DNA from 3 places in the Paenibacillus sp. MMS20-IR301 genome. Region 3 is predicted to be linked to each of the others. Evidence: a T-box and tRNA genes for the amino acid it is inferred to sense, from the RefSeq annotation. Region 3 holds a T-box; the other regions hold tRNA genes.
The links. A T-box is a leader RNA that pairs with one kind of tRNA and senses whether it is charged. The one in region 3 lies ahead of lysS (lysine--tRNA ligase), so its partner is inferred to be a tRNA-Lys.

Region 1 (6,759 bases), 1.2 Mb from region 3:
CTTATTGGCCAATGTCTATGTGCTGTACCCGGCACAATATTAATACTTGATGAGCCTGAAATTCATCTACATCGCTCAGTGATGACAAAACTATGGGATACATTAGAGGAAGTCAGAAAGGACTGCCGTTTTATATATATAACACATGATTTAGACTTTGCATCATCTAGAATTGGTTCTAAAAAGTTTTGGATCAAAGAATTTGATGGTGTATGGTGGAAGATACAGGAAGTTCCTGAGGTCATCGGGCTTCCAGAAGAACTTGTAATGAATATTATTGGAAGTAGAAAGAAAGTTCTATTTGTTGAGGGCGAAAGAGGTAGTTTTGACACAGCGATTTATCAGGTGCAATACCCTGATTACTTTGTAGTTCCGAGAGGAAGTTGTGAAAAAGTTATAGAGTCAACTAGAGCATTGCGTAATTCACCTGAGCTTCATATGTTTGATTGTTATGGAATTATCGATAGAGACTATAAAACGGATGAAGAACTTGATAACCTTGAAACTTATGGAGTCTATTCACTTGAGGTAGCGGAAGTTGAAAATTTACTAATTGTGGAGGAAGTAATTGAGTTAATGAGCAATTTGGATGAGTTACCGAAGGAAGAAGTCGTACCTAAAGCAAAAATAAATATATTAAAACGACTTCAGGGAGAATTGGAAAATCAAATCTCTCTTAGGAGCGCTAAAGAGATTTCCTTCCGACTTAATACGTATAATACGAAAGCAAAAGGACTAGCACAACTGAAGGAAGCGGCAATGCAACTCATTGAGAGTGTAAAAATTGATGATATTTATAGTCAAAATGATAGTTTGTTTACCGCTATTCTTCAAGAGGCGGATTATAAAAAAGCCCTTAAATATTACAATAGAAAAAGCTTAGTGCAAGAAGTTGCGACAGTATTACATTTAAGGAAGGAAGGATATGAAGAACGATTTCTCAGGAGAATCAGGGGACAATACAAAGAGCAGTTTCAAAAGGCGCTTGGAAATTACCTGCCTAAATTTCCATTGTAACCGAGAAGTAAAGTGCTTTCAATTAGAATTTTGTGTAAAAGGGATTGCAATTTAAAATATGAGGGATTGTTTGTCTACAACTCAAAGTATTATCCGAGAAACTTTCAAACTTAAAACATATGCACACATAAATAATATCGAAAAAACTGTATTACTTGACTGATAATTTAGCTTAAAGTGAGAACTGGAGTGGAATTGCCGAACCGACGATTGGCGTCTCTAAAGATTTATACATTATTTGGAACTATGTTTTTCATACTTTTGAAAGGCTGTATACTAAAGAAAAACATAAAATAGTAGAGAACTCACTATATTCATGTTTTAATACCGGTTTAGAGTTCAGAAATCGTGAAGACATTTATGCATTATTCTACAAAAGTAATCCTGCAGATTTGAAATATAAGCTAATTGGATTTTATGAGGAGAGTAGTCGTAAAGTAGATCCAATCCGTGAGTTTTCGGCCTTGCCAGAGCCGGCATATTATATAGATGATCCTGTAGATTTTATATTTGATTACAGAAAAACAAGTAACATTAGCTTTAAGCATAAGCACATACTTGATGATAGACTTGAAAGGTGGATGGATATACTTCGGGAACTAACAGTAGACATGTTAGAACCATGGTTACGCTCACTTATTTATGATTCACTGAAAAGACTTAGAAGAAATTATAAGTTAGCTATCCCTCAATATTTCCAAGGCGAAATTCAATTGCTTATACCTGTCTGTACAAGAATTGACATAGATAAATATAGGGCTACTTGTGCTTTGCCTCTTAGGAGAGTAAGCAATTCTTATGTGGCACAAACATTTTTGTCTTTGGACATGGCATATAAAAATGCTAGACTTATTACAAAACCAGATCCTGAAGCCGAATGAAGCTAAACCTACTTAATATTAGAATAAACGTAGTGTCTGTATAAGTTTGATATCATCTACTTAGGGCAGTGCCCCTGACCATCACGCCAGAGCGCATCGCTGGCAGCGATGAGGTCAGGGGTTCGAGCCCCCTATTCTCCACCATACCATGGACTCTTAGCTCAGTTGGTAGAGCAGTTGACTCTTAATCAATTTGTCCAGGGTTCGAGTCCCTGAGAGTCCATCCTAGAAGAAACGGCAGCGATGCCGTTTTTTTGCTGTTCGGATATACTGATCTCAGTCCGCGAGTTTTCCCGCTTGTGCTGGGTGTGTGCGTTGGTCTACTGTTAGCCGGCAGCATGTACTGTGCACCGCGCCTCCCGCGCCAGGAACTCCCGAGTTGAACCGCATCCTTACTTTATCTCGCGTCGTAACTGTATCCCGCCTGGCCCCAGCCTGTGTGCTGTATATCTGTAGGTATCGCGCCCCGCAAACCTTACCCACACGCTGCTCCTCACGCCACGTTTAGCCCCTGACTACCTGTGCCTGACTCTTGCGGACACCTGAGCCTTTATTTACTCAAATCTGCCCATTTTCCCGGCCATACGGACACTACAGCTCTTATTTCCTTCAAACAGGCAACATTTCACTCCAGTACCCGCAAATAAGTGCATCTGTGTCCGTAATGCAGGCGAAACAGCGATTTTGGCGGAAATAAAGGCTCTCAGGTCCGTATGGAATTCTACGATCCTCCAATTGTCACGATGGCAATAAGTAATTGGTTCAAATTCACCAGTCTGCAGAGGTACTTCCACAATGGGTTAAGCCAGCTGGAGAAAGGTCCAGCCGTCCGGAGCAAGCAGGCAAAGATGGATATCCAGTTTGTTAATTTACAAACCATCGGTCGGTATGTATAATTGGAATAACATTATACCCTATACAAATTCGGAATGAAGAGGTGGAGTGCCATGAAGAATTCGGAGCGCCGGGAGCATACCATCCGGCAACTTCTGGATGCAACCAAGGAATTGTTGCGGCACAAAAGCTGCGATGCGGTTACCTTAAAGGATATCATGGAGCAGTCGCAGTTATCGAAGGGGGCAATATTTCATTATGTAAAGAGTAAGGATGAAATTTTCGCCAGAGTGCTGGAGGAGCGGCTGGAAGCTGTTAATGAACATTTTGAGGAAGCAGTCGCAAGCAGCCCTGACAAAACATTCGAAGGACCCATGCAGGCGATTTCCAGAAGTCTTGCAGGATTAGAAGACAGCCATGAGGCGACTAACAAAATCCTTTTGTACATGCTGGGCAAGGAGAATGAACCAGTGGTAGCGAAAGTGCTTGAGCATTTTCATGAGCGGTCGGTCTCTGTTTCCAGACAGTGGATCATTACGGGTCAAAAGTACGGGGTGATTAACGAAAACGTAAACCCTGATGAGACAGCAGAGCTGTTCGTCCTGCTCTCACTGGGCCTGCGTGTGCAGGCATCCCTGCGTACATCAACTGAATCCCTTTCAGCGAAGAGAGTATCAGACTTTATGGCCGGAATTCTGAAAAATTGAAGCTGCCCAAACAGACAGATAACCGACGCTAAAAGGAGGAAGTTGAAATGGTTCCGTTTATCGCGCTCATTGTATCCTTTTTGCTGTTCCAAGTGGCTGGTTTCTTGGGTTTGACTCATTGGAATGACTGGTATACATCCCTGCAATGGGCAGTATCCATTATGCTGCTGCTAAGTGCTTCTGCTCACTGGGGTCGGCGGCGGTCTGATTTGGTGAGAATGGTGCCGCCTGCTTTTCCGCAGAAAGAACGGATCGTGACGGTCACCGGGATTTTGGAAATTGCCGGAGCACTAGGAATGCTACTGCCCTCTGTCGCACCGGTTGCTTCTGTGTGCCTGGTGGTGCTTCTTATTGCAATGCTTCCCGCCAACATCCATGCAGCACGCAACAACATGACAGTCGGCGGCAGGCCTGTGCCCAGATTGCCGGTCCGCATAGGCATTCAGCTCGTTTTTATTACGGCTATACTGATTGCCTCCCCGTTGTTCCAATAGCATTAATTAAGTTAATCAACAGGGTGCGTTTCACCCTTGCGGACACCAGAGCCTTTATTTACTCAAATCTGCTCATTTTCCAGGCCATACGGACACTACAGCTCTTATTTCCTTCAATCCGGCAACATTTCACTCCAGTACCCGCAAATAAGTGCATCTGTGTCCGTAAGGCAGGCGAAACAGGGATTTTGGTAGAAATAAAGGCTCTCAGGTCCGTAAGGAACCCCCCAGTCACTCAACAGTGACGCTAGGATAATGAAAATGAACTCAAACCAACATATAGCAGTTATCCGGCAGCGTGTGTGGTCTTTAGCAAACAAAGGCAATGTTTTATCAAAAATACCGCTGATCTTCGTTACGGTTCGTAAGTCAGGCGCTTGGGACTTTAGTCACATGGACCAGGAGAATTATGTCGTCAGTATTGTTACGAAGTGATTTTGAAGCAGTCGGAGCTCACAGTCGCCTAGGCTAAACATCTAGTACAAAAAAACTAAGCATGAGAGCAGAAGCTCCGTGCTTTTTTTATTTTTAGACATTTTTAACTAAAAAACAGGGATTTTTTCGTTTATTTTGATAGAGATGCTGGATTTCGGGTCTGTAGATACGGTTTTTGTCGAGATTTGTTAAGAGTTTGTTTAGAGCTGTCTGATAAAATGGACCGGAGATATGAAAAATTCTATGTAGTGTTTAATTGTTTTTTGTCCGCGGGAGGCAAGTTGAAAGGAGAATGCAGGAGCAAAGGGAGCAAATACAGAAGGCAACAACACTTGCTGCACAGCGGACGGAAAATGATCAATGAATAAGGGGGAGCGTTGGATTGGTAATGAGCAGGAGTCTGAAGAAGTATATCTCGATGTTACTCATGATCAGTGTGTTATTAACAGGAGCATTTCCTGCATATGCCCTGCCGGTGGAACCGGCTCCGGCAGCCTGGGAGAAGCTTAATTCGCTGCCAGGCGGTGACAATGTAAGTGCTATAGCCAGCGGCGGGACTGACAATGCAACGCTTGTTGCCGTGGGTGAAGACGGAGTTGTAGCTACAGCAAGTAGCACTTCGGTATGGACCATCCACAGTTCAGGTGTAACAGAAAACTTGAATGATGTTATCTACACAGGCAGCCAATTTATTGCCGTAGGTGATAAGGGAACGATTATAACGTCCGATGACGGTACAGTTTGGACAAACCAGACTATGAGTGCAGTGCCTAACTTGAACGGAATTGCTTATGACCCCAAAGGTCTAGTTGCAGTAGGTGACAGCGGGACAATTGTAACGTCTTCGGATGGGGTTGTTTGGAAAGAGGTTACGGATAGTAAAACCTCCAAGAGCTTGTATGCTGTAGCCTATGGCAATGGCAAATACGTAGCGGTTGGTGCAGACGGTGCTATAGTAACATCAATAGATAGAGCTGAGTGGAGTGTACCAGCATCATCTAAAACAACTAATTCGCTCTATGGCATTACCTTCGGGGGCGGCATCTTCCTTGCGGTTGGTGCCTCGGGAACGGTGGTTACCTCTCCGGATACTACCAAAGCAGCAAAGATTGCAGACATTCCAGCGGTAAATCTGAATGGGGTTGCTTACGGCAACAGTGCATTCATGGCAGCGGGAGACAACGGGACTGCGTTGTACTCAGAAAATCAGGGACAGAAGTGGTCTACTGAGACGACGGGTGTGACCAGCAAGCTTAACGGTATCGGGTATATCTCCAGCCTGGAACAATTTATCGCAGCCGGAAATTCCGGCGTGGTGATTCTTTCCAATCCGGTTGTCAATGCTCCGAAAGTCATCGGCAGATCTCCAGAACCTTCTGAGCAGGGTGTCGAGGTCGATGCCAATCTGATTATTTCGTTTAATCAGAAGATCAAGAAAACGACAACGGATGCCAACATTTTTATCTACAAAGCTTCGGACCTGTCTACTCCGGTCGAAACCATCCCGGTTAGCGACAGCAAGGTGGCGGTCAAAAATAATGAAGTGACGATTAATCCGCAAAAAGATTTAGCTGGCGATACTGATTATGAAATTCAGGTCGACAGCAATGCCTTCTATGATGAAGGTCTAAAAGTAGGGAGCTCAGCGATAAATAATGGCTCCTGGACATTTAAGACCGTCAAAGCCTCGGATACGACAGTTCCAACGGTAAGCACGTATTTCCCGGAGAATGGGGCTACAGGAGTAGCCAGAGACGCTAAGCTGGTCCTTACTTTCAACAAGGAAGTATTCGAGGGGAACGGCAACATCGAGATTTATAACAGCACGGATAACAGTGTTCCGCAGAGCATTAATGTGGCTTTTTCCAACGTAGCTATTGATAAAAATACTGTAACAATTACTCCGTATGATCAGCTGGAATATGGTGATGACTACTATGTGAACATCGATGCCGGAGCGTTCGAGGATGCTGCAGGACACAAATTTGCCGGCATTACAGACAATGAAACCTGGCAGTTTACAGTAGTTGAAGAACCAGATATGACACCACCGACAGTTAGTGCGTTGTCGCCTGTACCTGGAACAAAGGATGTAGCGGTTGATACCAATCTGATCCTTACCTTCGACGAGAATGTAGTTGCTGCGAAAGGCGATATTGTAATTTACTACAGTGCGTCTGACACTATAGCAGATACAATCTCCGCTAAGGATGTAATTGTAGACGAAAATAAAGCGACGATTACACCTTCTAAAGAGCTGGATTATAGCACAGGTTATTATGTGCGGATTGAGGCCGGTGCATTTAAAGATACAGCAGGCAATAGCTATGCTGGACTTACAGGTCAGCCAAGCGAAATTCCATGGCATTTCACAACCATCAATGAACCGGA
Region 2 (6,759 bases), 1.1 Mb from region 3:
TCACTCCGTCTTGAGCCGAGATTACAATCTTATTCTCAGCATTTGCTTCCGGGGTAGTCAGCACTTTAACATCCGGCTGCGCCGCTGGCTGCGGCGTTGGCTTCAGTGCCGCCTGCGGAGCAGACCACACACTGCTGGAATCCGCGGTTGGACTTGGTGAAGGGCTTGCAGTTGGACTTGCAGCCGGAGATTCTACTGGCGTTTCTGCCGGCGCCTCTCCCGGATCCGGCGTAGGCTCACTTGGAATTTCCGGAGAAGAGTCAGGGTTCCGCACAAATGTCACCTCGTCCAGGTAACCGTAATGATTGTCCGAATTTGTTTTTACCGTGAAGCCCACTTGGGCAATTCCGTCATCCCCGACATGTACATACTTCAGTGTCAGCGTCCGGGGGTTCAGCCAGGCGCTGCCTGAATAGGTGATTGGAACGGAATAAGTCTGTCCCTCCGAAACAATGTACATGACTGATCCGGGATCAGGCTCGCCTTTGTCCCCGAATACTTTAGCATTCAGTGTATAGGTTCCGGGCTCAAGTCCTGTAATCTCGTGGGTAATCGTGAAATCAATTGGCTTATCGTCGCCATAATCAAATCCGCCCGAAGCGTTGCTGTCACCGAATGTTGAAGGCTTGTTCCCTTCCAAATACCAGTCAGCAAGCTTTCCGTTCACTGTAAGATTCGACGTTTGAATGGCTCCGGCTTGCTTAACCAGCTTGAAATCGTCAATATTTCCCCACTGCCCGCCGGAATATTTCAGCTTTGCGCCAATGCTGAGTATTCCATCCGTAACTTCAATATGATCAATCGCCGGATTGGACCAGATCTGCCAGCCTGTATTCTTGAAGCTCTGCTTCTGATCTCCCGCAAAAATCTCAGCGGTCTCTTCCTCACCGCCGCCCGAGACCCAGGCCGATAATTGATAGGTTCCATTCTCAAGCCCTGTAATCGTCTGGGATACCTGGAATTCACCAGCTCCCGCACTCCAGTAATGCAATGCAGCTGATCCTGAATGCTTGTCGGAATCTGTACTTACCGCGCCGGCATCACCTGTAACTGTCCAGTTGTTCAAGCCATCCTCGAAACCGGGATTCTGGATTAAGCTTGTACCCGCAACTACAGTGATTTCAGCAGCATCTGTAAACCCGCCGTCATACGTAACAGCAGTTACTGTAGCTGTCCCGGCAGCAAGGCCGGAAATCGTGCCCTTATACCGGTCTACTTTTACAACTTCGGGATTGGAGCTTGTGAAGGTAACGCCTTTATAGGTTGCATTATCAGGACTTATGACAGCCTTGATACTGCCCGTTCCCCCTTCTTCAATGGAAGCTGTGTGCTTATCCAGCGTAAGTGATTCTACCGGATAGCGGTTAATCTCCGCAGCCCCGTCCTTAAATGCATTCATTGCAAAAGAAGGAGTACCATCCGGATTCCATGCAGACAGCGGATATCCGAAATAAACGCCTTCAGGCGCCCAATAAAACACGCCTGTTCCCTGCCCGTCCGGCACCGCCTTGGAATGGTTCTGCACAGCTACGAGCATGTTATATACATTGTCTGCATTCGTGCTGACGTTTCCGCCAACCTCTACAATCATAACTTCCTTGCCAAATTTAGCAGCGAGCGTATTCATGTTGGCAGATAATTCATCAATGCTGGAAGTGAAGACCGACTCGGGATAATAGGATAAACCAATAATGTCGTAATCAGTATCCTTGAGCCCTGCCGCAACCAGTCCGTCATAGAAAGAGACTACTCCGTTATCTGCCCCGTTCGCCCGGTGAATGATGATCTTCGTTGCCGGGAAAACCGCTCTGGCCGCACTTGATCCGGCTTGAATCAATTGAACCAGATTCTCAGTGTTGCTGTAGCTCCCGAGCGGGTGCATCATTCCGTTGTTAATCTCATTGCCGATTTGCACCCACTCCGGGGTTACGCCTGCCGTCTTGAGCGCATTCATGACTTCCGAAGTATACTCCGATACATGCACCTTCAACTGCTCCAGATTGTCATTAGCCCAGGCTGCAGGTGTAACCTGCTTCCCCGGGTCCGCCCAGGAATCGCTGTAATGCAAATCAATCATAACCCTGAACCCGAGAGCGCTTACACGGGAGGCCAACTGCACCAGTTCCTCTGTACTGTTATGGCCATTGGAAGGATCATCTGACGGATTCACAAAAGCCCGCAAGCGGATCGAGTCGATTCCGTAATCCTTTAAGATCTGCAGCAGATCCTGCTCTGCTCCTTGTTCATTGTAGAATTTATAACCCAAGGCTTCCAGTTGCGGCAGCCAGCTGACATCGGCGCCTTTGGCGAACGAACCCGGAAGGGTTGAGGCGTTTACCTTGAGCGGCTGACCCAAGGCCGTCATGGATACAAGAATTGCAAGGATAAGCAGCTTAACAAGTATTCGTTGTCCTTTTTTCATTAAATATCCTCCTTTTAGGTATAGCAAACAGCACTTAACAAGATTAATAAGCGCTTTCATAAAATAATGTTCCGCTCGTTTCCGCCTCCTCACTTCCCCCTTCACCGTCTCAGGTTAGTATAGACGAATGTAATGGCCGCCCATAATTAGGCAAAACAACGAAAACATATACTAATTCAATTTTTTTGATATTTTGTAGCTGTTGATTGTGCTATTCAGCACTGTTTATTTTCAGGCGAACTTAGTTGTACAGAGTGCAGCTATCCGATCGAGCAACTTCTTTTCTTTCCATATAATTGCACATAATACAACTATCCCTGAGTTTCCTCTAGGAACTGAAGATGTATATTGCTTCATCCTTGAATGAGTTCACTTCCGTGATAATAAGCGGACTCAGGTATTTTACGGGACCCAAAATCTTATTAATTATATCCAGACAGCAAAAAAACGGCATCTCTGCCGTTTTCTTTAGGATGGACTCTCAGGGACTCGAACCCTGGACAAATTGATTAAGAGTCAACTGCTCTACCAACTGAGCTAAGAGTCCAGATGGTGTCTATGTATGCAATTATACTAGACGAGAATCTCTAAGCTGTGAACTTCCGCTCAAAAGATACTTTCATAGTATACTTTTTAAATCCGCCTCTGTCAACCTTTTCTTTAAAATTAATATATCAGCAGCAGACCGCCGCAGCACAAAGCAGGAACAGCCCTGCACCGCAGCAGATTCCGCAAGCTTGGCTACTCCCGGTTCTTCCGGGCCAGCACATAATATATCGGGAGTCCGGCCAGCGTAATGCCGATGCCTACAAGCGAGCGCAGCGGATCACTGATGATTGTACTGGCCAGAATGTAAATTCCGCCGCCTACCCCGATTATCGGAGTCAGCGGGTATAACGGCACACGGTAGCGCCCCTGAACCGGCGGCAGCTTCCGGCGCAGCAGGAACACGCCGAATACGCCCATCGTAAAGAATATCCACAGCACAAACACCAGCAGATCAGTAAGCGTGTTAAAAGTCCCTGAGAAAATATAGATGACTGCCAGCACACTCTGGAAAATAAGCGCATTGGCCGGTGTCTGGAACTTCGGATGAATGCTGCTCAGCACCCGGGAAAACGGAATCTGCTTCTGCTCCCCCATCGCCTGCGGCACCCGCGCCGCAGTCATCAGATATCCGTTGAGCGCTCCCAGCACAGAGACAATAATCCCTGCTGTAATGAAAGCTCCGCCGCCGCTGCCGAACAGCGCCTCTGCTGCATCCGCACCCGGAGTCGCTGAAGAAATGATCTGCCCGTAGGGCAGCGCCTTGAACACGGCAATGTTAAAGAGTACATATACAGCGATTACGAAGATAACCCCGATTGAAATGACTTTTGGCAGCGTCTTTGCCGGGTCCTTGATTTCTCCTGCCATATTAGTGACGCTGATCCAGCCGTCATACGCCCAGAGCGTGCCCAGCACCGCAGCCCCGAAGCCTGCACCCGCAGCTGATGCGCCAATTCCGCCAAAGCCGGGAGCCAGGTTAGAGAACAGGCCTACACCCACGATCCCTGCCACCGGAATCAGCTTGCCCACCGTTGCCACCGTCTGGATGATTCCGCCGAATTTGGTGGCAATGACATTCATCAGCAGAATGAACCCGAGAATGCCCACCGCCAGCAGCTTCTGCTGCCAGTGATTGAGCGGCAGGAAATACCCCGAGTAGGTAGCAAAAGCAATCGCCAGCGCCGCAACCGATGCCGGATAGGAGATTACCGCCTGCACCCAGCCCAGCAGATAGCCGAATACACCGCCGTATAATTCACTTAAATAGGTATACAGGCCGCCTGACTTCGGAATTGCCGCAGCGATCTCCGCCACGCTCAGGGCCGAAGCCAGCGTAATCAGTCCCCCTACACCCCAGGCCAGGATGCTCATCCATGGGCTTCCCGCGTTATTCAGTACAATCCCCGGCTTCAGGAAAATCCCCGATCCGATAATCATTCCTACCACCAGGGCCAGGGCTTCAAAAAATGTAACAGTTTTCACTAACGGCTTCGTACTCATGATGTCGTTCATTGTCCTTCCAGCTCATATTTATGAATCTGATACAGCTTAAGAGCCAAATGCAAACAGCTTGGTTCCCCAGACATAGACTGTTCCGTCTTTCCCGATGACTACCGGACTGTCCAGGACAGAATCTACCTTCACATACCAGTTTACCTTCCGGGAAATCATATTGATGGATGTAATACCGTTACCGCCGTTCAGGTTATCCATACTGGTGAACAAGATATTCTGCTTGCTGTCTATCGTTAGCCTGTCTTTCGGGTAGAACCGGTATACCTTTTCCTTGAGGGAAGCAGGCAGGAAGCTCCAGATCAGCTTGCCGCTTGGGTCATACACACGTTGTCCAAAAACAATATTCCCCTCCTTGCTGATCGAAGGAGGAAGCTCACTGCCGATAAATCCGCGCTTCACGCTAATCTTCTTGGTAAGCTTGCCGTCCGTATTGATGATATACAGGTTATTATCTTTATTGTATGGCTCACCAACCAGATAGAAATGATTATTATAATAGACCGGAGCATAGGGAACAATTCCTTTATAATCCGTACTGGACAGCAGCTTGCCCTGCTTATTGTATTTCATGAACCTGGCGTCATCGAATTCGGCCATTTCCGCACGCTTGCTGTAGGGCCTGTAATACCCTTTGGATGAGGAGAGATAGATATTGCCTTTTACGATCAGCGGGTTGGAGTAATAGACCGGAATCCTATCGGTTGAAGCAACCACAGGCGTATTAAACTGTGTCTTTCCATCAGCACTTACCCCAATCAGCCGGACCTCTTCTTTAGTGAGGCTGCTACCTTTTGCCGTGGAATACAGGGTGGCAGCAAAAGCTATGAATCCGTCTGTCTCATCCACCGTAAGGTCACTGTGCCGGACAGCAAAATGCGTATCTTCATAAATATTTTCCCAGACCAGCTCTCCGCTAATGGTATATTTAGAGAGGATTCCGCTCGGCTGATACACCTCCGACTTATCACGGACCTCCTGCGTATCCAGCGTACCTGACACAATCAGATATTTATCATTATACAGATAGAGGCCGCTTGCGGCTGAGCCATTAATCACCTTGGACCAGAGGAGCTTGCCGCCCGGCTGGACTGCAGTCAATTTCAGCTCACGCGAATTGTCAGAGAGGACGTACAAGATTCCGGCAGAATCAATGACCACCTGCTCTATGTCCCCGTCAAAAGGAACCGCCCACTTCAGCCCGGGCTTTGCTGCCGGTGCCGCAAATGCGGACTGGCGGGGCCCGTGATCTGTCGGATACACCGCCTTTGTCTCTGCATTTGCCGTACTGATGCCACTTACAGACAGAACAATAATGAATAATAGGCTAATTAACTGCTTCTTCACCATAAATCTCCTCCTGATCTACTCTCCATAAGTCTCTCTCAGAAACGCCACCGATTGCCGGATTAACGCCTTCAGCACCTCTGTATCAATATCATCCAGCTTGTTCACATAGACACAGGCCTTGCCGGCCGTGTGCTTCCCCAGCTTCTGCAGCAGTACGTCCCGCTCATCATCCCCCGTAGCAAAATACAGGCTGATCTTTGCTTTTCTCGGCGAGTAGCCTGCCAGCGGTGCATCCCCTTCATGACCGGTAGCATATTTGTAGTGGTACGCTCCGAAACCAATAATGCTCGGTCCCCACATTACCGCCGGAAACCCGGTTGTCTCACTGAAGATATCCAGCAGCCTATACGCATCCTCACGTTTCTTGAGACTATCGATGGCTTCTATGAATTCAATGACGCTGTTATCGGTTTCTTTCGTCTTTTGCTCGTACATCGCCCATTCACTCCTTCATTTATAGAAACAGCTGTTGTCTCCCTATTATGGTAGAATGTTAGAGAAAATAAAATCGGCAGGAGAATAAATATGAATCAGCCTAAACGGATTCTCATTATCGAGGACGAACATGATATCTCCCGGATTCTCAAAGACTATATTCAGCTGCAAGGCTATGAGGCACATATTGCCGGCAATGGTGCGGACGGTCTCCGGCTGGTGGACATGCTGGCGCCTGACTTCATTATTCTGGATATTATGCTGCCGGATGTCAATGGCATTGATCTCTGCCGGCAGATCCGCGGGCGGACGAATCAGCCGGTTCTGATCTTAAGCGCACGCGGCAGCGACACGGACAAAGTTCTGGCTCTTGGCTTCGGGGCGGATGATTATATGACCAAGCCGTTCTCCATCAGTGAACTGGTCGCCAGAATCCAGGCCCATCTCCGCAGAATTGACGGGATGACCAGCCTCCCAGGAACTGATGCCCT
Region 3 (6,759 bases):
AGAATATCTGGGAAGGGCTGGACCCGTCCAAAATCGATGCCGGCAAAAAGCGGACACAGTAACAGCGGTACGCTGACTACACCGGGGTGTGCCAGGATATTTTAATATGGAAATAGTCCTTGATTAGAGGGGGAAGAGGTTTGACATTGCAGCAGCTCCGCTACGCGATCGAGATTGCGAACAGCGGCTCTATGAATGAAGCGGCCAAACGGTTGTTTGTGTCCCAGCCCAGCCTCTCCAATGCGATCAAGGAGCTGGAGAGCGAACTGGGGATAACCATCTTCGAACGCAACAACAGGGGGATCAGCATCTCTGCGGAAGGTATGGAATTTCTGGGCTACGCCCGGCAGATTATTGAACAAACCGAATTTATGGAGAACCGCTATACCGGCAAAAAGCGCAGCCCGATGTACTTCGCAGTCTCCACCCAGCATTATGCGTTTGTTACGGACGCTTTTGTGAAGCTGATGAATGAGAGCAAGGTGGAGGAGTATAATTTCAGCCTGCGGGAGACACAGACCTTCGAGATTATCGAGGATGTGCGTACGCTGCGCAGTGATATCGGCATTCTGTATATTAACGAGAGTAATTATAAGGTGATGAACAAGCTGTTCAGTGACGGGAATCTGAAGTTCACTCCGCTGTTCAATACGAATCCGCATGTGTATGTGCGGGCCGGACATGCTCTGGCTGCTAAAGAGCGGATCAGCACGGAGGATATCTTGCCGTATCCCTACATTACCTTTGAGCAGGGGGATAACAATTCCCTTCATTTCGCGGAAGAGATGCTTAGCTTCACACAGATTGAGAAGAATATTAAGGTTACTGACCGGGCTACCCTGACTCACCTGCTGCTGGGAAGCAGTTCGTATACGATAGGCACGGGCATTATGGCCTCAGAGCTGATTGATGCGGGGCTGGTGACGATTCCTTTTGACAGCAGGGAAGTGTTCTCTGTCGGCTGGATTGCCCACAAGGACCGCAGGCCGAGTGAGATCATGGCGGCTTATATTGAGATTCTGAATGATCTGGTGTCGGGGAAATATTTCGAGCTGGAATCATTCCTACTATAACTGCAGGAGGGACGCATGATTAGTCCAGGTACCCAATCGACAAGAACAACACCGCCCTTTCGCTACGACATTGTCGGAAGCTTCCTGCGCCCGGAGGGGTTGAAAATAGCACGCACCCGGTATGCCGAGGGCGAAATTACCGCTGCGGAGCTGCGTGAAATTGAGGATATTGAGATTGCCAAACTGCTGGTGCAGCAGAAGGAGCTGGGGCTTAAGGCAGTAACCGACGGCGAGTTCCGCCGTTCCTGGTGGCATTTGGATTTCTTTTTCGGCATTCAGGGAACGCAGAAGATTACGCTCGGACAGCCCGGCACGGCGAAAGATCAGGTCAACCGCGCAGAGAGCTTCAAGATCAGCGGCAAAATCGCATTCGGCGAGCATCCCATGGTCAAGGACTTCACCAGACTGCAGGAGCTGGCCGGCGGCATGCTGACCAAAATGACAATACCTTCCCCGGCCCTGTTCCATTTCGTGCAGGATTATAACGGGAATGAGGTATACACGGATACCAAAGCCCTGTATGAGGACATTATTGCGGTGTACCGGACCGCCATTCAGGCCTTCTATGATGCGGGCTGCCGGTATCTGCAGCTGGACGATACGACCTGGGGGACGCTGTGCAGCGGCAGACACCGAGCGCATCTTCGCAGCAGAGGAACCGATCCGGATCAGCTGGCGAAGGACTATGTCCGGCTGATCAATGAGAGCATCGCCGAACGTCCGGCGGATATGACCATTGCGCTGCATGTATGCAGAGGCAATCTGCGTTCAACCTGGTTCGCTGCCGGGGGCTACGGGCCGGTTGCCGAAGAGCTTTTCGCTAATGCCAGGGTCGATGCGTTCTTCCTTGAATATGACAATGAACGCTCCGGTGATTTCGAGCCGCTGCGCTTCATCCGCGATCAGTTTGTCGTACTCGGACTTGTAACTACGAAGCATGGCGGTCTGGAGAACAAAGAGCAGCTAAAGGTCCGGATTGCCGAAGCGGCGCAATATGTCGACCTCAATCAGCTGTGCCTCAGCACCCAGTGCGGCTTCGCCTCCTCGGAGGAAGGCAATATTTTGACGGAAGAAGAGCAATGGGACAAGCTGCGGCTGGTGATTGAGACGGCGGATGAGGTCTGGGTATCCAGCTCTGGCGAGAATGATCTAAGTAATTGACAGACCCCTTCCGGCCGCAGTATCATTGCACATAATAACTGACAACAACACAAGCGATGAAGAGAAGAGTAAGCAGGCGGCGCGTTCACAGAGAGCTCCAGGATGGTGAAAGGGGGCAGCGAAGAACCTGATCTGAAAAAAGTCTCCGAGCTGCATACGGAATTAGGCCTTGCGCTTAAGGATGGTATGCCGGGATCTCCCGTTACAGAGATAGGGTATAAGCGTGATGGCCGTACCCGAAGAGGCGGGTCGTGGCAACATGTCCGCAAACTGGGGTGGTACCGCGAAGCTGACTTTAAGCTCTCGTCCTCAAGATTATAATCTTGAGGACGGGGGCTTTTTTGCTTTTTCAGAGCATAGTCTGGTTTGGCGTAATTTCAAATAAACTGTAGAGGTGATTAATTGTGCATTGGGCAGAAAGAATAGCAGGCCGGCTGATAGAGAACCATCCGGAGCGGCAGACGTTTGTATGTGCATCAGGGATCAGTCCGTCAGGCCAGGTACATATCGGAAATTTCCGGGAGATTGTGACTACGGCTTTTGTAGCCAAGGCGCTGCGGAAGGCGGGGAAGGAGGTGCGCTTTATTTTCTCCTGGGATGACTTTGACCGGTTCCGTAAAGTGCCTGCAAATGTAGACCCCGGGTTCGTGCAGTACATTGGCATGCCGTACGCTCAGGTTCCGTGTCCCTATGGCTGTCATGCCTCCTACGCGGCACATTTCGAGGCGGAATTCGAGCGGGCGCTCGGAGTCTTCGGGATTAGGCCGGAGTTCATCTACCAGAGCCGGGAATACCAGTCCGGCCGTTATTATCCGGAAATTCTGCATGCGCTGCGGCACCGGGAGGAAATCTACGATATTCTGATGGCGTTCAAAACAGGGGAGAGCTCGGCGGAAGACCGGGCAGCCTACTATCCGGTGAATATTTATTGCAGGCAATGCGGCAAAGATTCGACCACACTGCACCATTTCAATGACACAGCGGAGACTGTAGCATACAGCTGCAAATGCGGTCACAGCGAGACCCTGAGTGTAACGCAGGCGGACAATATGAAGCTGCACTGGAAAATCGACTGGCCGATGCGCTGGAAGCTGGAGCAGGTGGACTTCGAACCGGGGGGCCGCGATCATTCCTCGGAAACGGGAAGCTACAATGTAGCAGCAGTAATCTCGGAGCGGATCTTCGGCAACACACCGCCGATGTATGAGCCATACGAATTCATTAGCATCAAAGGCAGTTATTCCAAAATGTCGGGCTCATCGGGACATCATTATACACCCGATGATCTGCTGAACATCTACGCCCCGGAGAATATCCTTTTTCTGTTCGCCAAATACCAGCCGGGTGCTGCTTTTCATATCGGGTTCGATGAGGATGTGCTCCGTAATTATGCGGAGTTCGAAAGATACGCGGCCGGGTATGCTGCGGGAACACTAAGCGGCGATTACGCGGCAGCCCTCGGGTTATCGCTGCCGAGTGAATCCGCAAGGAAGGCGCCAAGCTTCAGCCAGATTGCCGGTCTGCTGCCGCTCATCAATTTCAGCAGAGAACGTCTCCGCGGTATTCTGGCACAGGCTGGCGAGGAGCCGGATGAAGAGCAGCTGCTGCAGACTGCAGACCGGGCAGAGCACTGGCTCAGAAACTGGATGCCGCACAAGCTGGTTACCTTCAATTCCTCACCGAACCTGGCCTATTACCATTCGCTGACTGCCGAAGAGCTGAAATGGCTGCGCAGCTTATGCGGCCTGCTGCGGAGCAGCAAGCTGAATGATCAAGAGCAAATGACTGCGGTCTACGCTATCTGTCACCATGAGGACAAAAAAACAATGCGGGCTCAGCAAAAAAGGCTGTTCACCATCATCTATCAGCTGGTGCTGAATGCGGATGAAGGGCCGCGTCTGCCGATGCTGATTCAGGCGGCAGGGACGGAAAAAATGCTGCTGCTGCTGGATTTATGAATGACACGGGACTGCCCTTTACGGGATATATCGAAGAGAGGTATAATATACAAGACTGTTTTTAATCAAATGTTGGAAAGTGAGCGGTAAATATATGGGTCGTAAGTGGAATAATATTAAGGAAAAGAAGGCATCCAAGGATGCTAATACAAGTAAGGTCTATGCCAAGTTTGGTGTAGAAATCTATGTAGCCGCGAAGAAGGGCGAGCCTGACCCGGAATCGAACCGTGCACTGAAGGTCGTTCTGGAACGTGCCAAGACTTACAATGTGCCGAAGGCCATTATTGACCGTGCACTGGAGAAGGCGAAGGGCAGCGGCGACGAGAACTATGTTGAGCTGCGTTATGAAGGCTTCGGTCCAAGCGGTTCGATGATTGTTGTCGATGCGCTGACCAATAACGTTAACCGTACGGCTCCGCTGGTCCGTTCGACCTTCAGTAAGAATGGCGGCAACATGGGTGTCAGCGGTTCGGTAACGTATATGTTTGATCCGACTGCCGTAATCGGGGTGGAAGGTAAATCTGCGGATGAAGTGATGGAGCTGCTGATTGAAGCAGACCTCGATGTCCGTGATGTGCTGGAAGAGGAAGAAGCCGTAATTGTCTATGCTGAGCCGGACCAGTTCCATGCTGTACAGGAAGCGTTCCGCAGTGCTGGCATTACTGAGTTTACCGTAGCCGAGCTGACGCTGCTGCCGCAGAACTATGTGGCCATTCCTGAGGATGCGCAGGCACAGTTCGAGAAGCTGATTGATGCACTTGAAGAGCTGGACGATGTACAGCAGGTGTACCATAACGTGGATTCGGAAGAATAGAATCTCCGGATTAAATAGAAGAGGACAAGCAGATAACATATGCTTGTCCTCTTTTTTTAGAAAGTACCTGATTAAGCTTCATGAAAAAGCTGCACTTTGTGGGGTTGATCTTTGGGGTTATTTTTATGATCTGCTCAAATACTGGCTGGTCAGCGAGTGCTTCCCGTCTTCCAGCAGCTGCCGCGGAGTACCCTCGAAAATCACCCGGCCGCCGCTCGAGCCGCCTTCAGGCCCCATGTCAATAATCCAGTCGGCGTTGCGGATGACATCGAGATTATGCTCAATAACAATGACTGTATTCCCGGCATCGACCAGACGGTTCATGATCTCCAGCAGATGGGTGATATCCGACATATGCAGTCCGGTAGTCGGCTCGTCCATAACATAGATACTGCCTTGCTTGTGCAGTTCACTGGCCAGCTTGATTCGCTGGCATTCCCCGCCGGATAAGGTGCTGAGCGGCTGCCCGAGCGTCACGTAATTCAGTCCTACATCATTCATTGCCTGCAGCTTGCGCACAACCTCCTTGAGCTTGAAGAAAGACAGGGCCTCCTCGGCGGTCATTTCCAGTACATCGGCAATGGATTTCCCGTCCAGCTTGTACTCCAGCACCTCTTCTTTGAACCGTTTACCGCCGCAGACCTCACAGGCCGTCTTAACACTGTCGAGGAACGCCACTTCCGTATAGACCACACCAAGTCCCTGGCAATTCTCGCAGGCGCCTTTGGAGTTGAAGCTGAATAACCCGGGACTGACTTTATTGGCTGAGGCAAAAGCCTTCCTGATATCGTCCATCATCCCCGTATAGGTAGCGGGGTTAGAGCGGGTCGAGGTACCGACCGAGGACTGGTCGATGACGATGGCATCCGGGTGCTTCCGCAGGAACACCTCGTTGATTAGTGTGCTTTTCCCGGAGCCGGCTACGCCTGTTACCAGAGTCAACACCCCAGAGGGAATATCGACGCTGACATTGTTCAGGTTATGCAGAGTGGCACCCGTGACAGACAGCCTGCCTGTGGCCGGGCGAAACTGCTCTTTAATGGTCAGCGGCTGCTTCATATGATTGCCCGTCAGGGTACCGGAATCAAGCAGGTCGGCATAGCTGCCTTCATAGACAATAGTTCCGCCGCGGCTGCCGGCATACGGGCCCACATCGACGATATGATCCGCTGCCTGGATGACGTCCGGGTCATGCTCGACCACAAGGATGGTATTGCCTTTGTCGCGCAGCTTCTGCAGCAATTCGTTAAGCCGGTGAACATCCCGGGGATGCAGGCCGACACTCGGTTCATCAAAGATATAGACGACATCCACGAGACTGCCGCTTAAGTGCTTAACCATCTTCACCCGCTGGGACTCGCCGCCGGATAAGGTGTCGGTCTCACGGTCCAGGCTTAAATATTCCAGGCCGATATCCACCAGATGCTGCAGCCGGGCTGTTAATGCAGTTACTATCGGGGCAGCCAGCGGATCTTCGATTGCCTGAACGGCTGTAATCAGCCGGCTGATCTCCAGCGAGGACAGGTCGGCGATATTGTTGCCGTTAATCCGGCAGTTCAGTGCGGCCTGGCTGAGTCTGGCTCCCCGGCACAGATGGCAAGGGCCTTCGGTAATGTAAGGTGCCACCATCTTCTGGGTGCGCTCGGCCATGGTTTTGACATCACGCCTGATATATTTCCCGCTGAACTTCTCAATAATGCCCTCGAAAGTAAATTTAACGGCTTTGCCGCCAAGCTGCATCTCTACCTTGAAC

Region 1: it encodes a tRNA-Lys, which carries the amino acid that the T-box ahead of lysS (lysine--tRNA ligase) is inferred to sense. The anticodon was not compared.
Region 2: it encodes a tRNA-Lys, which carries the amino acid that the T-box ahead of lysS (lysine--tRNA ligase) is inferred to sense. The anticodon was not compared.

What each region holds. Positions count from the first base shown of each region.
Region 1 is NZ_CP135275.1:3,206,966-3,213,724, reverse strand. Features, by position in the region: gene LOS79_RS14140 (DUF4435 domain-containing protein) at 1-1,017, shown strand, start outside; partial or broken gene LOS79_RS14135 (DUF3825 domain-containing protein) at 1,209-1,898, shown strand; tRNA gene LOS79_RS14130 (tRNA-Lys) at 2,049-2,121, shown strand; gene LOS79_RS14125 (TetR/AcrR family transcriptional regulator) at 2,846-3,439, shown strand; gene LOS79_RS14120 (DoxX family protein) at 3,487-3,933, shown strand; gene LOS79_RS14115 (Ig-like domain-containing protein) at 4,757-6,759, shown strand, end outside.
Region 2 is NZ_CP135275.1:3,174,679-3,181,437, forward strand. Features, by position in the region: gene LOS79_RS13985 (glycosyl hydrolase 53 family protein) at 1-2,422, opposite strand, end outside; tRNA gene LOS79_RS13990 (tRNA-Lys) at 2,897-2,969, opposite strand; gene LOS79_RS13995 (APC family permease) at 3,164-4,483, opposite strand; gene LOS79_RS14000 (hypothetical protein) at 4,520-5,833, opposite strand; gene LOS79_RS14005 (DUF1801 domain-containing protein) at 5,849-6,268, opposite strand; gene LOS79_RS14010 (response regulator transcription factor) at 6,359-6,759, shown strand, end outside.
Region 3 is NZ_CP135275.1:2,040,316-2,047,074, reverse strand. Features, by position in the region: gene LOS79_RS09015 (phosphodiester glycosidase family protein) at 1-62, shown strand, start outside; gene LOS79_RS09010 (LysR family transcriptional regulator) at 141-1,073, shown strand; gene LOS79_RS09005 (5-methyltetrahydropteroyltriglutamate--homocysteine S-methyltransferase) at 1,089-2,234, shown strand; T-box leader at 2,282-2,548, shown strand; gene lysS (lysine--tRNA ligase) at 2,639-4,192, shown strand; gene LOS79_RS08995 (YebC/PmpR family DNA-binding transcriptional regulator) at 4,287-5,006, shown strand; gene LOS79_RS08990 (ATP-binding cassette domain-containing protein) at 5,130-6,759, opposite strand, start outside.